Regions from separate parts of the Anoxybacillus sp. ST4 genome, predicted to be linked through region 2. Evidence: riboswitches for the same ligand, from Rfam matches in the RefSeq annotation. Region 2 holds a riboswitch; the other holds the start of a gene.
What was found. Region 2 has a riboswitch for S-adenosylmethionine ahead of metK (methionine adenosyltransferase). Riboswitches for the same ligand answer to the same signal wherever they lie in the genome.
Positions count from the first base shown of each region.

Region 1: linked by a shared signal. The riboswitch ahead of K1I44_RS05800 (bifunctional homocysteine S-methyltransferase/methylenetetrahydrofolate reductase) and the one ahead of metK (methionine adenosyltransferase) in region 2 are both predicted to bind S-adenosylmethionine.

Region 1 covers NZ_JAHZOE010000005.1:89,687-93,000, reverse strand. The annotation lists gene K1I44_RS05800 (bifunctional homocysteine S-methyltransferase/methylenetetrahydrofolate reductase) at 1-1,640, opposite strand, end outside; SAM riboswitch class I at 1,708-1,810, opposite strand; gene K1I44_RS05795 (YajQ family cyclic di-GMP-binding protein) at 1,904-2,395, opposite strand; gene K1I44_RS05790 (BMP family lipoprotein) at 2,563-3,314, shown strand, end outside.
Region 2 covers NZ_JAHZOE010000002.1:42,458-45,771, reverse strand. The annotation lists gene metK (methionine adenosyltransferase) at 60-1,265, opposite strand; SAM riboswitch class I at 1,386-1,494, opposite strand; gene pckA (phosphoenolpyruvate carboxykinase (ATP)) at 1,670-3,256, shown strand.

The DNA of each region.
Region 1 (3,314 bases), on a different contig from region 2:
GCACGAATGTGATCGGAAAGGGTAATGCCCGGCACTTCATGGTGCAAAAAGTCGGCGTTTCTAGCGCTTGTAAGCGGCATAATGCCGATGTAAATTGGCGTCGATAAATGTTTTGTCGCCTCGTATACGTCTTCAATTTGTTTTTCGCTATATAGCGGCTGCGTTAAAAAATAGTGCGCTCCGCATTCAATTTTTTTCTCTAGCCGTTTCACCGCTTTATCTAAATGGCGTACGTTCGGATTAAAGGCCGCAGCGATGGAAAAGTTCGTTTTTTGTCCGAGCGGTTTTCCAGAATACGAAAGCCCTTCGTTAAATTGACGAATTAACGAAATTAAGTCAAACGATGATAAATCGTAGACGGATGTCGCCCCCGGAAAGTCGCCTACTTTAGACGGATCGCCTGTTAAAGCGAGCACATCGGTCATGCCGAGCGTATGAAGGCCCATTAAGTGCGACTGTAAGCCAATTAAATTGCGGTCGCGGCATGTGATGTGAATAAGCGGCCGCATGCCGAGCTGTTGTTTGACGATCGTTCCGACAGCGACGTTGCTAATGCGCGGTGTTGCTAGCGAATTGTCGGCAAGCGTTAACGCATCAATATGTGCTTCTTTCAACGCTTTGGCGCCTTCTAAAAATGTTGTTAAGCCGAGCTTTTTTGGTGGATCGAGCTCGACGATGATCGAACGGCGCGTGCGGGCAATGTCGTCTAAGGAAGGTTCTTTCGCCTGTTCCGCTTCTTGCACGACGACTGTATGCCGTTGTTTCACTTTTTTTTCATATACAGGTGTGCGGTCGGACAGGGCGCGAGCGATGGCGGAAATATGTTTCGGCGTCGTTCCACAACATCCGCCGATGAGTCGAACTCCTTGATCGCGAAAGGCGCGCGCTGTTTCTTCAAAATATTGTTCGCTCGTTTCATAAACGAATCGTCCGTCGCGATATTGCGGCAAGCTTGCGTTTGGGTACACCGATAAAAAGGCGCGCGTCGGAATCGGCACTTCTTCAAGCGAGCGCAACATATGATACGGACCGAGATGGCAGTTTAAGCCAACGACATCGGCGCCAAGTTGCTCTAATTGATGAAGCGCATCGGCAAGCGAGATTCCATGTTGCAAGACGCCAATGTCATGCAAGGTGACGTGGGCGATGAGTGGCAACGTCGTTTCTTTACGAGCGATGGAAAGAACGGTTTGCAGTTCTTCAAAATCGTAATACGTCTCAAGCAGCAGGCCATCGACGCCTTCGTTTAACAGCGCGTACAGCTGCTCGCGAAACGTTCGTTTCACTTCTTCGAGCGAAATGGTGCTTTTATTTGTGCTGCGGAGTCCCCCGATTGTGCCGAGCACATAGGCGCGTCCTCGCGCCGCTTGCTTGGCGAGCCGAACGGCTGCTTCGTTTATTTGTTTGACGTCATCTTGTAAGCCGTAGCGGGCGAGCTTTACATAGTTCGCTCCGTACGTATTCGTCTGGATGACTTCAGCTCCGGCATCGATATACGCTTCGTGAATGTGAACGATTTCCTCAGGCTTTGTCACATTTAATTCTTCAAAACAGCGATCGATGCCGTGCGCATATAATAACGTTCCCATCGCTCCATCGGCGATGACGATGCGTTCTTTTAAATCATCTAGCAATCCCACGTCCATTCCTCCGTTTCTTTTTCAAATAAAAAAGCCTTCTCCATAAGAAGAAGACGTTGCACGCTCCTTCTTATCTTCCAAGCGAATCGCTTGTCTGGACTTAGCACCTTGACGATCGTCAGGTTGCTGAAGGTTCATCGGGCCAGTCCCTCCCCTTCTCTCGATAAGATGATGTGTATGAAGTTACTCATAAATGTAACTGATTTTTTAGAAATATTCAACTATTTTATTTAAGAAAAGAAAAAAGAAGGCGCATAGCCTTCTTAACGGTAGTTGACGAATTGGACGTCGATCGGTAAGTCTGCTTCGCGAATGGCGGCGATGACTTTTTGTAAATCGTCTTTACTTTTGCCGCTGACGCGAATTTGGTCTTCTTGAATTTGACTTTTCACTTTTAAACCTGTATTTTTAATGATTGTGTTAATTTTTTTCGCGTTGTCTTTGTCGATGCCTTGGACGAGTTTCGCGCGTTGGCGTACCGTTCCGCCTGAAGCAGGTTCTACTTTTCCGTATTGAATGTTTTTCGTTGGTACACCTCGTTTAATAAGCTTTCCGATAAGCACATCTTTCAGTTGTTCTAGTTTGAACTCGTCGTCGGAAATAAGAATAAGCTCGTCTTTTTCAAGCGAAATGTCGCTTTTGCTCCCTTTAAAGTCGTAGCGATTTTGAATTTCTTTTAGTGCGATGTTGACGGCGTTCGTCACTTCCGACAAATCGACTTTCGACACGATATCAAATGAACTTTCTTTTGACATATAGATCACCTCAACATGAATTCGTTGTGCTTCCATTATAGTCGATTGTTGACATATGAACAACTTTACAAAATCTTTATATATAAAAAGTAAACAAAATGTCGATTGTTGTCGATATAATAAACGAAGTGGGATTTGAATGAAAGATAAGGAGATGAGGAAATTTTATGAAAAAAATAATTTCACTCATGATGGCATTCGTGTTATTGCTTGCCGCTGGGTGTTCACAAACGAGTTCATTTCAACCGAAAGAACGTGTCAAAATCGGTATTATGTTGTCAGATGTCGGACTAGGGGATCAATCGTTTAGCGATTCAGCGTTTAAAGGGCTTATGAAAGCGCGCGATGAGCTTGGCATTTTTTTTGATTATCGTGAGTTAAAAGAGACGGGGACGTATGAAAAAGGGCTAACCGAGCTTGTTGAAGCAGGGAACGATCTCGTTATCGGTCTCGGCTTTATGGTACAACAAGATTTAGAAAAGGTAGCGAAAACATATCCGAAACAGCAATTTATATTAATTGATGCCGTATCGGATTTACCAAACATTACATCGATTACGTTTAAAGAAGATGAAGGTAGCTTTTTAGCAGGTGTCGTTGCTGGTATGTTGACGAAAACGAACAACGTCGGCTTTGTCGGAGGGGCAGATGTTCCTCTTATTCGCAAATTTGCAAACGGCTTTATAAAAGGGGTAAAAGCGGTTAGACCGGAAGCGAATGTGCAAGAAGTGTATGCAGGCAACTTCGGTGATGATAAGCTTGGGGCAAAAATTGCAAAACAAATGATCGCAAACGGGGCAGACGTGCTGTATGCCGCCGCCGGATTTACAGGTGTTGGCGTATTGCGCGAAGCAGAGATGAACGGAAAATATGCGATTGGTGTCGATAGCGACCAATATTTTTATGCGGAAAAAGCAGT
Region 2 (3,314 bases):
TGCCACCCCACTTTTTTAACAAAGAAAGAGAGTTACATGATGTAACCCTCTTCTCTTGCTTACTTCGCTAACTGTAACGCTTGTTGTTTTAATGCTTCCGCTTTATCTGTACGCTCCCAAGGAAGATCAATGTCCGTGCGACCGAAGTGACCATAAGCTGCTGTTTGCTTATAAATCGGGCGACGGAGATCGAGCATTTTAATAATGCCTGCTGGGCGAAGATCAAAGTTATTGCGAACAACTTCGATTAAAATATCTTCAGATACTTTACCTGTTCCGAACGTATCAATCGAAATAGATACTGGCTTCGCAACACCGATCGCGTACGCTAGCTGCACTTCACATTTATCCGCAAGACCTGCCGCAACGATGTTTTTCGCTACATAGCGAGCGGCATATGCTGCCGAACGGTCCACTTTTGTTGGATCCTTTCCTGAGAACGCTCCACCACCGTGACGAGCATAACCGCCGTACGTGTCAACGATAATTTTACGTCCTGTCAAGCCTGCATCGCCTTGTGGACCACCAATTACGAAGCGACCTGTTGGGTTGATGAAATATTTTGTGTTTTCGTCGATCAATTCTGCTGGAACGACAGGCTTAATGACATGCTCCTTAATGTTGCGCACAATTTGATCTTGTGTAATTTCTGGATGATGTTGTGTAGAAACAACGATCGTATCGATGCGCACAGGCTTACCATTTTCATCGTACTCGACCGTTACTTGCGTCTTTCCGTCCGGACGTAAGTAAGGTAAAATGTCTTCTTTACGCACTTCTGATAAACGGCGCGCAAGTTTATGGGCGAGCGAAATTGGAAGCGGCATAAGCTCTTTCGTTTCGTTGCACGCGAAGCCAAACATTAATCCTTGGTCCCCTGCACCGATCGCTTCAATTTCTTCGTCTGTCATTTGTCCTTCACGCGCTTCTAACGCTTTGTCAACACCCATCGCAATGTCTGGTGATTGCTCATCAATTGACGTTAATACGGCGCACGTATCTGCGTCAAAACCGTATTTCGCACGCGTATAGCCAATTTCACGAATCGTTTCGCGAACAATTTTCGGAATATCTACATATGTAGATGTCGTAATTTCTCCGCTCACTAAAACAAGTCCTGTTGTTACGCTCGTCTCGCATGCAACACGCGCATTTGGATCATTTGCTAAAATCGCATCTAAAATCGCATCGGAAATTTGGTCGCAAATTTTATCCGGATGCCCTTCCGTTACAGATTCAGATGTAAACAGACGACGTTTAGGCATTTAAACATTCCTCCTCAGTATAATGGCAAATGATACGGTACTCATCCCTCTTATTATGGTCTATCGTGAAAAAAACCTTTCCCTCAGAGGAAAGGTTTTTGCATTTGTCTGCGCCTTTCACTCTTATCGTTCAAGGGCGTTCCCTTGCCACAGGTTAGCACCTTTTCACGCATGTGACGGTTGCTGGGTTTCATCGGGCCTGTCCCCCTCCACCAACTCGGGATAAGAGTATCCGTTCATTTCAGCATCATATCACATCTGTATGAAGCGAGTCAATGTTTTTTATGCCACAACGATCTTGAAAATAAATTCAAGAAAAATACATGAATTAGTATGGATTATTTATTAAAATGTGTTATACTTTTTACATGAAGAATAAATCAAACAAAGGTAGGTTTTGTCCAATGAATTCCATTGAACTGACAAACAAATTATCAACACTCTTGCAAAGGGATGGGGTTTTTCATAACTTATCTGTACCACGATTAGTAGAAAAAGTGTTAACTCGTCAAGAAGGCATTCTCACTTCATCCGGTGCTGTTTGCGCAACGACCGGAAAATATACAGGCCGTTCCCCAAAAGATAAATATATCGTTGAAGAACTATCTGTTAAACATAAAATTGACTGGGGAACAGTTAATCAACCAATTTCTGAAGAAGTGTTTGATCGTCTTTACAATAAAGTCGTTGATTATTTAATGACAAAAGAAGAAGTGTTCGTATTTAACGGTTTTGCGGGTGCCGATCCAGCTTATCGTTTACCTATTCAAGTAGTGAATGAGTTTGCTTGGCATAATTTATTCGCTCATCAATTATTCATTCGTCCAACAGCAGAGGAACTAAAAACGCACGAGCCGCAATTTACAGTCATTTCTGCTCCAACGTTTAAAGCTGATCCAGCTGTAGACGGCACACGTTCAGAAACGTTTATTATCATCTCATTTGAACGTCGCACAGTGCTCATTGGTGGAACAGAGTATGCTGGCGAAATGAAAAAATCCATTTTCTCTGTAATGAACTTTTTATTACCAGAACAAGGAATTTTCCCGATGCACTGCTCAGCAAACGTAGGGCAAGAAGGAGATGTCGCACTCTTTTTCGGTTTATCCGGCACAGGAAAAACGACTCTTTCTGCTGATCCAAGCCGTCGCTTAATCGGCGATGATGAGCACGGGTGGTCGAACAACGGCGTCTTTAATATCGAGGGCGGTTGCTATGCAAAATGCATCAATTTATCGCGCGAAAAAGAGCCTCAAATTTTCGATGCCATTCGCTTCGGCTCTGTATTAGAAAACGTCATCGTCGATCCAGACACGCGCATACCAAACTACGATGATGCGACACTTACCGAAAATACGCGCGCTGCGTATCCGCTCGAAGCGATGGACAATATTGTTCAACCGAGCGTGGCGGGTCATCCACATACAATCGTCTTTTTAACAGCAGATGCGTTCGGTGTATTGCCACCAATTAGCAAACTAACGAAAGAACAAGCGATGTACCATTTTTTAAGCGGCTACACGAGCAAACTCGCTGGTACGGAACGCGGAGTAACATCGCCTGAAGCAACGTTTTCTACATGCTTTGGCTCACCGTTTTTACCGCTTCCTGCAACGCGTTACGCCGAGATGCTCGGGCAAAAAATCGATGCCCATGGCGTTCAAGTATTTTTAGTAAACACAGGTTGGACCGGTGGTGGATACGGGGTTGGCGAGCGAATGAAGCTATCTTATACGCGCGCCATGGTGAAAGCAGCGTTAGAAGGAGAATTAAACAACGTCGAAACCGTTCAAGACCCAATTTTCGGCTTGCATATTCCTCTCCATGTCCCAGGTGTCCCTGATGAAGTGTTGCAGCCAAAAAGCACATGGGAAGACAAGGAAGCATATGAACAAAAAGCTAAACAACTCGCGGCTAAATTCCGCGAAAACTTTAAAAAATTTACGAATGTTGATCCGCGTATTGAACAACTCGGTGGACCAATTGCATAACAAAAAAAGCTGCCTATTCATCGGCAGCTTTTTCATTTTTGTGATCTCGCACAAACGA